DNA from 2 places in the Rhizobium sp. BK008 genome. Region 1 is predicted to be linked to the other one. Evidence: predicted binding sites of a transcription regulator. Region 1 holds the regulator's gene; the other holds the start of a gene.
The links. The regulator PhoB, encoded in region 1, activates phosphate uptake and scavenging genes when phosphate is short. The targets are predictions, from matches to a motif close to TGTCATNNANCTGTCAT.
Positions count from the first base shown of each region.

Region 2: FHT69_RS10560 (alpha-D-ribose 1-methylphosphonate 5-triphosphate diphosphatase) is a predicted target of PhoB. The motif match lies at 3,215-3,231, and genes of this name have one in related genera.

Region 1 covers NZ_JACIFK010000007.1:305,781-311,809, forward strand. Annotated here, with positions in the region: gene pstB (phosphate ABC transporter ATP-binding protein PstB) at 1-689, shown strand, start outside; gene phoU (phosphate signaling complex protein PhoU) at 734-1,447, shown strand; gene phoB (phosphate regulon transcriptional regulator PhoB) at 1,595-2,278, shown strand; gene FHT69_RS25645 (GcrA family cell cycle regulator) at 2,539-3,072, opposite strand; gene FHT69_RS25650 (aspartate aminotransferase family protein) at 3,496-4,695, shown strand; gene argF (ornithine carbamoyltransferase) at 4,736-5,650, shown strand; gene FHT69_RS25660 (Hsp33 family molecular chaperone) at 5,740-6,029, shown strand, end outside.
Region 2 covers NZ_JACIFK010000001.1:2,148,471-2,154,499, reverse strand. Annotated here, with positions in the region: gene FHT69_RS10580 (molybdopterin-dependent oxidoreductase) at 1-472, shown strand, start outside; gene FHT69_RS10575 (NUDIX domain-containing protein) at 469-1,059, shown strand; gene FHT69_RS10570 (FAD-dependent oxidoreductase) at 1,127-2,425, opposite strand; gene FHT69_RS10565 (helix-turn-helix transcriptional regulator) at 2,436-3,050, opposite strand; gene FHT69_RS10560 (alpha-D-ribose 1-methylphosphonate 5-triphosphate diphosphatase) at 3,289-4,458, shown strand; gene purN (phosphoribosylglycinamide formyltransferase) at 4,455-5,126, opposite strand; gene purM (phosphoribosylformylglycinamidine cyclo-ligase) at 5,123-6,029, opposite strand, start outside.

The DNA of each region.
Region 1 (6,029 bases):
ACCTGAACATCCGCGAAAACACCGTAACCGCCCTGATCGGCCCGTCCGGCTGCGGCAAGTCGACCTTCCTGCGGAGCCTCAACCGCATGAACGACACGATCGACGGCTGCCGCGTCACCGGCAAGATCACGCTCGACACCGACGATATCTATGATCCGGATATCGACGTCGTCGAACTTCGCGCCCGCGTCGGCATGGTCTTCCAGAAGCCGAACCCGTTCCCGAAGACGATCTACGAAAACGTCTCCTACGGCCCGCGCATCCATGGCCTGGCCAAGTCGAAGGCCGATCTCGATCAGATCGTCGAGACCAGCCTGCAGCGCGCCGGCCTCTGGAACGAGGTCAAGGACCGCGTGCATGAATCCGGCACCGGCCTGTCCGGCGGTCAGCAGCAGCGCCTCTGCATTGCGCGTGCCGTCGCCGTCAGCCCTGAGGTCATCCTGATGGACGAGCCCTGCTCGGCGCTCGACCCGATCGCCACCGCCAAGGTCGAGGAACTGATCCACGAACTGCGCGAGAACTACACGATCGTCATCGTCACCCACTCCATGCAGCAGGCCGCGCGCGTCTCGCAGCGCACCGCCATGTTCCACCTCGGCAATCTCGTCGAGGAGAACGACACCGACAAGATGTTCACCAATCCGGACGATCCGCGCACCCAGGATTACATCATGGGTCGCTTCGGCTGATCCTGCCGTCACCAAGCCTTTCCGTTATTCGAGGATAAAGCCCCATGGCATCGACACATATTTATTCTGCCTATGATGATGATCTGAAGTTCCTGTCCAGGCGGATTTCCGAAATGGGCGGCCTGGCCGAGCAGATGGTCGCCGAAGCCGTGCGGGCGCTGGTCAACGGCGATACCGCGCTGGCGCAGAAGGTCATCTCCGACGATGTGATCCTCGATCACGCCGAACGCGAAATCGGCGACAAGGCGATCGTCACCATCGCCCGCCGCCAGCCGATGGCCGCGGACCTGCGCGAAATCATGGGTTCGATCCGCATCGCCGCCGATCTCGAACGCGTCGGCGACCTCGGCAAGAACACCGCCAAGCGCGTCATCGCCGTCCAAAGCACCGGCGTTCCCCGCAAGCTCGCCCGCGGTCTCGAGCATCTCTCCGAGCTGGCGCTCGTCCAGCTCAAGGAAGTGCTCGACGTCTACACCAATCGCTCCGCCGACAAGGCGAACGCGATCCGCGAACGCGACAACGAGATCGACGCGATGTACACCTCGCTGTTTCGCGAACTCCTGACCTACATGATGGAAGATCCGCGCAACATCACCAGCTGCACGCATCTTCTCTTCTGCGCCAAGAACATCGAGCGCATCGGCGACCACGCCACCAACATCGCCGAGACGATCTTCTACATGGCGACAGGTGCGCAGCCGGAAGGCGATCGTCCGAAAGACGACAGCGCCAACACCGTCGGCGCGGTAACCGAATAACCGCCCGGGCCGGACGGCCGGGCTAGAAGCTTGCGTGCGCGCCCATCCGGGGCGCGCAAAGAGGTCGCAGCCAATTCTGAATTTGCGCAGGATGCATTGCTTGAACCATCCCCGGTTCAGGGATCATGCGCGAGGAGACCGACACGCATGATCCCGAGAGTTGCAGTTGTTGAAGACGAGGAAGCCCTGAGCGTGCTTCTTCGCTACAATCTCGAAGCGGAAGGCTTCGAGGTCGATACCATCCTTCGTGGCGACGAAGCCGAAATGCGGCTTCAGGAGCGCACGCCCGATCTGCTCATCCTCGATTGGATGCTGCCTGGCGTCTCCGGCATCGAACTCTGCCGGCGCCTGCGCATGCGGCCGGAAACCGAGCGCCTGCCGATCATCATGCTGACGGCGCGCGGCGAAGAGAGCGAACGCGTCCGCGGGCTTTCGACGGGTGCCGACGATTATGTCGTCAAGCCCTTCTCGACCCCCGAACTCGTCGCCCGCGTCAAGGCGATGCTGCGCCGCGCCCGTCCCGAGGTGCTGTCGACGGTGCTGAAATGCGGCGATATCGAACTCGACCGCGAAACCCACCGGGTCCATCGCAAGACCCGCGAAGTCCGCCTCGGCCCCACCGAATTCCGCCTGCTGGAATTCCTGATGTCGTCGCCGGGCCGGGTCTTCTCTCGCTCGCAGCTTCTCGACGGTGTCTGGGGCCACGATATCTATGTCGACGAACGCACCGTCGACGTCCATGTCGGCCGCCTGCGCAAGGCGCTGAATTTCTCCAACATGCAGGACGTCATCCGCACCGTCCGCGGCGCCGGTTATTCGATGGAAGCCTGAGGGCCTCCATTCTGATTGCTGACAACGTCGCTCGAGCTAGCGTCTGCCCCTCACCCTAACCCTCTCCCCGTAAAACGGGGCGAGGGGACGTGCCCTGCGACAGGTTAGCGGGGAACGGAGAGGTCGCGGCATATCCCCTTCGCCCCGCAAGCGGGGAGAAGGTGCCGGCAGGCGGATGAGGGGCAGCCATCCGCGCGAACCAATAACCACAAAAAAACGGGCCAGTCGGCCCGTTTCTCATGTGCGGCGATGTTACCCGCTCAGCTGGCCCGCGCTGCTGCCCGGCGGCGTTCGTTGACCGGCTGGTAGGCAAGCTTCTGGTGATAGCTGCAATAGGGCGAATTGTCGGGGGATTCGCAGCCGCAGAAGTGGAAGTCGTCCTTCAGCGGATCGCCGACCGGCCACTTGCAAGTGCGTTCGGTCAGTTCCGTCAGGCCGAGGCGTCGGGAAATCGGAACGACCACGTTGCCTCTCGGCACGTATTCCATTTCCTCGATCGTTTCGATCTCGATCTCTTCCTTCAGCATCGTCGCGCCCTGCTGGCGGGTAACGGTGCGAGTGGCGACCCGTGAGGCGTAGTTCGGCGCGCGCGGCGCAGAAGTATTGCGTTTCGGCGTTCGGGCGGCATTGGCGGTACCGCCGGCCTTGGCACGGCCGGGGAGGCTCAGCCGATGCACCTTGCCGATGACCGCGTTTCTGCTGACGCCACCAAGTTGTGCCGCGATCTGGCTGGCGCTCAGTCCTTCGGCCCAGAGCTTCTTGAGTTTCTCGACCCGCTCGTCTGTCCAGTTCATGCCCTGTCTCCACCTTTTGCGTTGGTGATGGCAGAATCCCTCACCGTTGTCCCGGAAGGCTCCGAAACAAGAAACGCTTGATCAATTTTGGTGACTAGTTCCGCCGCATGCAGTCTAGTAATTGAACTTTAACCTAGTGTGAGGCTGACTCCGTGACAAGAGTCGCATGAATCCGGATGAATCGAATTTCAAGTTTTCCCCAACTTGCTGCCCCGGCGTGGCATTTCTGCAATAATGCCTGTTGAGGACGGATAATGCTGCTGTACAAGCTTGCTGCATGCGCTAAGGGCGCAGTTTTGTTGACATTGCAGCGCGAAAAGGAAATAGTGCCAGTCGCCGCCGCAAGGCGGCATTTTTGATTTTTCGGGCCTGGTTTTCTTAGCCGGAGTCCGGAGCTTGATAACATCGATGGGAGATCGCGCTATGGCTGAAGCCGCGCCGCTTTATGACACCTATTCTCGTGCCCCGTTGCGGTTCGAGCGAGGCGAGGGCGTGTGGCTGATCACCGAAAGCGGCGAGCGATATCTCGATTTCGGCGCCGGCGTCGCCGTCACTTCGGTCGGCCACAGCAATCCGCATGTGGTCGGCGCGCTGAAGGAGCAGGCCGACAAGGTCTGGCATCTCTCCAACATCTATGAGATCCCCGGCCAGGAGCGCCTGGCCAAACGGCTGACCGACGCCACCTTTGCCGACAAGGTGTTCTTCACCAATTCGGGCGCCGAGGCGCTCGAATGCGCGATCAAGACGGCGCGCCGTTATCAGTATTCCAAGGGTCATCCCGAGCGCTTCCATATCATCACCTTCGAGGGCGCCTTTCACGGCCGGACGCTGGCGACGATCGCCGCCGGCGGCCAGGAGAAATATCTTGAGGGCTTCGGCCCCAAGGCGCCCGGTTTCGATCAGGTGGCTTTCGGCGACATCGAAGCGGTGCGCGCCGCGATCACCGATGCCACGGCCGGAATTCTCATCGAGCCGGTGCAGGGCGAGGGCGGCGTGCGTCCGGCCACCCCCGAATTCATGAAGGCGCTTCGCCAGATCTGCGACGAAAATGGCCTGCTGCTGATCCTCGACGAGGTCCAGACCGGGGTCGGGCGCACCGGCAGGCTCTTCGCCCATGAATGGTCGGGCGTCACCCCCGACATCATGGCGGTCGCCAAGGGCATCGGCGGCGGTTTCCCCCTCGGCGCCTGCCTTGCCACGGCAGAGGCTGCCTCCGGCATGAAGGCCGGCACGCACGGCTCGACCTATGGCGGCAATCCGCTCGCCATGGCCGTCGGCAGCGCCGTGCTCGACATCATTCTCGCCGATGGCTTCCTCCAGCAGGTGCGCGACGTCGCGCTTGTCTTCCGCCAGGGCCTGGCCTCGCTGAAGGACCGTTATCCCGATGTGATCGAGGATATCCGAGGCGAGGGGCTGTTGCTCGGCGTCAAGGCCGCCATTCCCTCAGCCGAACTGCTGCAGGCGATCCGCGCCGCCCATCTGCTCGGCGTGCCCGCCGGCGACAATGTCATCCGCCTTCTTCCGCCCCTCGTGGTCACCGCCGAGGAAGCCCGCGAGGGCCTTGCCCGCATCGAGCGCGCTGCCGAGAGCATTCGCGCCTCCAAGGTCAAGAAGACGGCTTGAAGGGATTGCCGCCTGCGGGCGCAGCACAGGTAACAAGACTATGGCTCCTAAACATTTCCTCGATCTTTCGGCGGTCACGTCAGCCGATCTCAGAACCATCATGAACGATGCGCTCGCCCGCAAGCAGGCCTTCAAGGCCGGCACGGGCGACAAGCCGCTCGCCGGCAAGATGCTGGCGATGATCTTCGAGAAGCCGTCGACGCGCACCCGCGTCTCCTTCGATGTCGGCATGCGCCAGCTCGGCGGCGAAACGCTGTTCCTGTCAGGCACCGAGATGCAGCTCGGCCGCGCCGAGACGATCGGCGACACCGCCAAGGTGCTGTCGCGTTATGTCGATGCGATCATGATCCGCACCACCGAGCATTCCAGGCTGCTGGAGCTTGCCGAGCATGCGACCGTGCCCGTGATCAATGCGCTGACGGATGACACCCATCCCTGCCAGATCATGGCCGATATCATGACCTTCGAAGAGCATCGCGGCCCGATCAAGGGCAAGACCATCGCCTGGACCGGCGACGGCAACAATGTGCTGCATTCGCTGGTCGAAGGGGCGGCGCGCTTCGGCTATCGCATGAACATGGCCGTGCCCCTTGGCTCGGAGCCCAAGGATCACTATCTGAACTGGGCCCGCAATGAGGGCGCCGAAATCATGCTCTGCCATGATGCCGACCGTGCGGTCGCCGGCGTCGATTGCGTGGTGACCGATACCTGGGTCTCCATGAATCAGGAACATCGGGCCCGGGGTCACAATGTCTTCCAGCCTTATCAGGTCAACGCGGCTTTGATGGCGAAGGCCGGCAATGATGCATTGTTCATGCATTGCCTGCCTGCTCATCGCGGTGAGGAAGTGACGGACGAAGTGATCGACGGTCCGCAATCCGTAGTCTTCGATGAGGCGGAAAACCGCCTTCATGCGCAGAAGTCGATTCTTGCTTGGTGCCTGGGCGCGATCTGAACCATAATCTGGTGTCGCGAGTCACAAACTCGCGACCGCGCGAGCGAAGGCCACGCTGGGCAGTCGCTTGAAAACTAGGAGTGAAAGCCATGGCAGAAGCTGCAGCCGCCCTCGGCCAGTTTGATTTCGCCGGCGATGACCATGTCGTCCCTTTTCAGGTGGAGGGTCTGGATGTGCGCGGCCGCGCCGTCCAGCTCGGCCCGATGCTCGATGCGATCCTCGAGCGCCATCATTACCCCGCCCCCGTCGCCCGGCTGCTTGCCGAAGTCGTCGTGCTGACGGTGCTGCTCGGCACCTCGCTGAAATTCGACGGCAAGTTCACGGTGCAGACCAAGGGCGATGGCCCGGTCGATCTTCTCGTCGCCGATTTCTCGACGCC
Region 2 (6,029 bases), on a different contig from region 1:
GCCGGCGCCGAACAAGCCGCCGGCCGCCATCGGGGTGCTCGGGCCGCATGCCGAGCTTCCGGCCTTCCCTGATCAGGTCGATGTCATCGAAGTCGCCGATCCCGAGCATCCTTTCCGGCTGGCCACGTCGCCCGCCCGCAACTTCCTGAATTCGAGCTTCTCCGAGACCAAGACCTCTCGCCAAAAGGAAGGGCGCCCCGAGGTGATGATCAATCCCGCCGACGCCGAAGCCAATGGCATCGCCCATGGCGATCTCGTTCGCATTGGCAACAGCCGCGGCGATCTGCGCATCCACGCCCGCATCACCACCGAAGTGAAATCCGGCGTGCTGATCGCCGAGGGGCTTTGGCCGAACAAGGCGCATGTCGATGGCGAGGGCATCAATGTCTTGACCGGCGCCGACCCCGTCGCACCCTATGGCGGGGCGGCCGTTCACGACAACAAGGTCTGGCTTCGCAGGGACGCAGCATGATGCAGCCGACATCACGCGTGAAGATCGTCAGCGAAGAAATCCTGTCGAATGGCTGGACGCGGCTCTCCAGCTACCTGCTCGATTATTTAGACCGCAAGGGCGCAACCCAGCGGTTGAAGCGGGAGGTCTATCACCGCACGCCCGCCGCCTGCATCCTGCTTTATGATCCCAGGCGCGACCTTGTCGTGCTCGTTCGCCAGTTCCGCCTCCCTGTTCATCTCAATGGCGATCCCGCCTGGACAATCGAGGTGCCGGCCGGCCTTCTCGATGATGATCATCCCGAGGCGGCGATCCGCCGCGAGGCGATGGAGGAGACCGGTTATCGGCTGCGCGACGCGCGCTTCCTGTTCAAATCCTATACCTCGCCGGGCGCCGTCACCGAGGTCGTCCACTTCTTCGCAGCCCTCATCGACACTGCCGACCGCGTGGCGGAAGGCGGCGGCCTGGACGAAGAGCACGAGGATATCGAGGTCCTCGAAGTCCCGCTCGACGCGGCCGCGGCAATGATCGAAACCGGCGAGATCTTCGATGCCAAGACGATCGTGCTGTTGCAATGGGCGCTGTTGAACAGGGGCAAACTTCGTTAGCGGGTAAGGCGATCGAGACCTGGTTCGTCAAGTTACTTCGGGCGGATCGACATGATCCGCGACCCGTTTAGTTTTCTCCGCGAACTCGCATCATCTGCTGAAAGGCGCGCTGCTTCAGTGCAGGTACCGCATTGATGATGCGCATTACGCCGCGCGTGACAGCGAGTTGAAGTCTGCCGACAATCGGCCGATGGACCAGGTCGCTGGCATCCATCTGCTTTTTCGATTCTCGGATCGCTTCGGTACTGTAGCGAAGCATCTCGACTTCGTAGGCATGTATGGCTTGGACAAGCGGTTTTCGCCCTTGGTTCGCTTCAACCAGCATGTGTCCGAGCAGTGCGGCATCGCGAAGCGCGGTATTGGCGCCCGCGCCTCGTCCTGGCGTCATCGTATGGACGGCGTCACCGAGCAGAGTGACATTCGAACTCGCCCAAGGCGTCAGCGGGACGGCGGTTCTCATCCTGACATCGTGGATCGTCGAGGGCTCCGTCATCTGAATGAGCGCATGTAAGTGCGGATGCCAGTCCCGGGTGAGTTTCAAGCCCAGTTCTCTCAATTGTTCGCCGCTCAGACCGGTCGGGTCCCGCGGCCAGTTCTGCCGAGCTCCCCATACCCCCCAACCGACGCTGTCCTCGTCGAGTGCTTCGACGAAGTCCGGCCAACGAGCAATAAAACCTGGGTCGCTTCTAGTGCCGGCGAACTCGAGCGAGTGAATGATTGCGCCGAAGCCCATCGGCGCCATGATCAGCGACATGCCTTGAAACATTTTGTCCGACAGCAGAGCTTTCGTCGCGTCCGTCATCGGAATTTTGCCCCCGACCGACACGATCCCCGTGTCTTCCAGACGCGCTTCCGGCAGACGTTGCTTGCGTACAGTCGAATTCGTGCCGTCAGCGCCCACCAGCACATCTCCCGTCGCGAGACTTCCATCCTGAAAGCAAGCTATGACCGACCCGTCGGCGCTGTTTATGTAACTTTGAAGCGTCTTCCCGAAGAAGACGTCGTCTTCAAGTCCTCTGAGCAGAACCCGCCTCAGCGTCTTTCGAATGACGTTCTTTTCACCGTCGAGAGTGTTCGGGCCTGCATCATCGATATCGAAGCTCAGGACTTCGCCCAGTTGTTCAGTGAGCATGTTGAAATAGCGTGGCGACCTGGCGCAGGTGGCGACATAGAGATCGTAGAGTTCGCCGGGGACACAGGCTTTTAGCGCGCGGCTTCCAGCCGGGCTGATGCCGACGCGATAACCACCACTGTCGGTGCTCGGCGCAAAGTCGCGCTCATATACCGCTATGCAAACCCCAGCCTGCTTAAGCAGATGTGCGAGTGCCAAACCGCCGGTCCCGGCGCCGATAATCAAAACCTTCATGGTGTTGGTCCTAGTCGAGTTTGGGGGCGATGGAGAATTTGGCGGCGATCTGTCTCAGCCACTCCTCTGTCCAGGTGATACGCTGGGCGCTGAGGTCCCCGACAATGCCACTGATCCAGGATAATTCGGCTGCGTGGATCGCTCGGAGATATTCCATCTCGAGAAGGAAGAGCCTTGGAACAGCCTGAGCTTCCTGCAAGACGTCGTCGATCCTGCGAAGTTCCGACTCGATGGCTTTTGCTCTGAGCTCAAGCTGGCTCGCCACATCATCAGGCGTAAGCAGCGGAAGAAATGACATCGCCGCGGGGAATTCCGGATATTCTCGCGTCAGGGTCGACAATATCGCCCGCATCCATTCAAGCGCGATTTTGCGGCCCTTCTCGGTTATCTCGTACACGGTTCGCTCTGGACGCTTGTCGTCCCGGACTGTTTTCCGCGGGATGATCAAGCCCTCGCGTTCGAGCCGCTGGATTGTTTGATAAAGGCTCGCCCTCTGCGTGACCTTGATCACTTCGTCCTTGCCGCGCTCCTTGATGAGCCGCTGCATTCGGTAAGGATGCATTGGCTCTTCCATGAGCATTGCAAGGACGGCGAGCGCGACTGGAGAGCGTTTGATAGATGTCATAGTAATAATAATACTAGTTTATTTATAACTAGTCAATTCGAAGGCTCCAGGTCGCTGGATTCGAGACTCGCGCTGTTTGAAACGATGGTCGTGAATCCGCGCGGCGAGCGCATTCAACCAATTCCAAAGCGCAAGTTTCCGCTTTAAGGTGATCGCGCTCGAAATTTCATACGACTGTCACGAAGCGGTTTTATCCGCTGCGGCTTGTCAATCATCGGATGCGGTCAGGAGAAAGCCCATGTGGCTCAGCAATTTCACCCTCGTTCTCCCAAACGAGGTGGTGAGTGAAGGTGCAGTGCGTGTTGAGGATGGCGTCATCGCTGAGATCAGGCCGGAGCCGGTTGCCGCCGCTGCCGTCGATGGCGGCGGACGGCTGCTGATGCCCGGATTCGTCGATCTGCACGGCGACATGATCGAGCGCGAGATCGCCCCGCGGCCGAACGCGACGATGCCGATCGATTTCGGCATCCACGAACTCGACAAGAAGCTTGCCGCCGCCGGTGTCACGACCGCCTTTGCCGCCGTCTCTTTTGCGACCGAGAGCGTCTACGGCCATGTCCGTTCGCTGGAGACGACCTCGGCAGTGATCGAGGGCATCAACCGTCTGCGCGATGATCTGCTGATCGACCACCGCGTCCATGCCCGCTACGAAATCACCAATGTCGGTGCAGCCCCGGCACTCGAGCGTCTGCTGAATGCCGACCAGATCGACATGGTGTCGCTGACCGACCACACGCCGGGCCAGGGCCAATACAACAATCTGCAGAGCTACATCCTCAGCATTTCCGAGCGCCGCGCCATCTCAGAGGACATGGCGGCGGAGATCGTCGCCAAGCGTATCGCCATGCGCAACAATCCCGAGATCGAGGCCAAGCTGAAGGAAATCGTCGCGCTGTCGCTGAGGCACAAGCTGTCGCTTGCCTCGCATGACGATGACAGCGTCGAAAAAGTCGCCGAGATGCATGATCTCGGCGTCACCATCAGCGAGTTTCCGGTCACGGCGCCTGCGGCGGAAGAGGCGCGCCGCCGTGGCCTCTGGACGCTGATGGGCGCGCCGAACGCGCTGCGCGGCCAGTCGATGTCGGGCAATCTCAGCGCCCTCGATGCCGCAAGGGCCGGCCTGCTCAGCGTCATCGCCGCCGATTATCATCCGGCCGCCTTCGTGCCCGGCATCTTCAAGCTTGCCGACATGGTGGAAGGCGGCCTGCCGGCAGCCGTTGCCATGGCGACCGGCAATGCGGCCCGCTCGGCCGGTCTGTCGGATCGTGGCGAGATCGCCATCGGCCAGCGCGCCGATCTCGTCGTGGTCGAACCGGGCGATATCAACCGCATCCGCGCCACTTTCCGCGCCGGCCGCTTCGTCTACAGCGACGGCACGCTGCATCCGCTGCGGGCTTTGGCGGCTTAAGCGCGGTCGCCGATCAGCGAAATCAGCTGTGCCTTGGGTGCGGCGGTCGAGGCCTCCGCGCCGACGGCCTTGCCGCCTTCCATCGTCACCCGGCCTTCGGCAAACAGCCGCAGCGCCTGCGGATAGATCTGATGTTCGACGGTGAGCACACGCGCGGCAAGGCTTTCGGCCGTGTCGCCCAAGAGAACCGGTACGGCCGCCTGGCCGATCACCGGCCCTTCATCCATGCCCTCGGTGACGAAATGCACCGTGCAGCCCGCGATCCGCATCCCGGCGTCGATCGCCCGCTGATGCGTATGCAGGCCGGGAAACAGCGGCAGCAGGGAAGGGTGGATGTTGAGCATCCGGCCTTCGTAACGCTGAATGAAAGTTGCCGTCAGTAGCCGCATGTAGCCTGCCAGGCACAGAATGTCGGGCGAAAGCTCGTCGAGCGCCGAAAAGATCGCCGCCTCATGCGCGTCCTTGCTGGCGTAGTCCTTGCGGGGGAAAGCGAAGGTGGCGATGCCTTCGGCATCAGCCTTGGCAAGCCCGCCGGCATCCGCCTTGTCGGAGATCACCCCGACGATCTCGGCCGGATAGTCGGCGGCCTTCGCCGCCGCAACCAACGCCATCATGTTGGAGCCGCTGCCTGATATGAAGACGACGACGCGTTTGCGCGGTGCGCTCATATCGCAAGCGTGCCCTTGTAGACCGTGCCGGCAGCGCCTTCGTCGCGGGCGATCATGCGGCCGAGCGTGATCACAGTCTCGCCCTCGGCTTCGAGGGCGGCCGAAACGGCCGCGACGTTCTCGACGGCAACGACGGCGATCATGCCGACGCCGCAATTGAAGGTGCGCAGCATTTCCCTGGATTCGACGCCGCCCGTCTTGGCGAGCCACGAAAACACCGCTGGAACCTTGACGGCATCAAGATCGATCTCGGCGGCTAGGTGTTTCGGCAAGACGCGCGGAATGTTTTCCGGGAAACCGCCGCCGGTGATGTGCGCCAGCGCCTTGATGGCGCCGGTCTCGCGGATCGCCTTCAGAAGCGGCTTCACATAGATGCGGGTCGGCTCGAGCAGCGCTTCGCCGAGCAGCCTGCCTTCGGCAAAAGGTGCGGCGGCGCTCCAGTCGAGGCCGGACAGTTCCACGATCTTGCGTACCAGCGAAAAGCCGTTGGAATGGACGCCGGAGGAGGCGAGGCCGAGGATCACGTCACCCTCGGCGATATCGCCCGAGGGCAGCAGCTTGCCGCGTTCGGCAGCACCCACGGCAAAACCGGCGAGATCGTAGTCGCCGGAGGAATACATGCCGGGCATCTCGGCGGTCTCGCCGCCGATCAGCGCGCAGCCGGCCTCGCGGCAGCCGGCGGCAATGCCGCCGACGATGGCTGCGCCCTGGTCGGGGTCGAGCTTGCCGGTCGCGAAATAATCGAGGAAGAACAGCGGCTCGGCGCCCTGCACCACGAGATCGTTGACGCACATGGCGACGAGGTCGATGCCGACGGTGTCGTGATAGTCGGCATCGATGGCGATCTTCAGCTTGGTGCCGACGCCGTCATTGGCGGCGACCAGAACCGGATCGCTGAAGCCC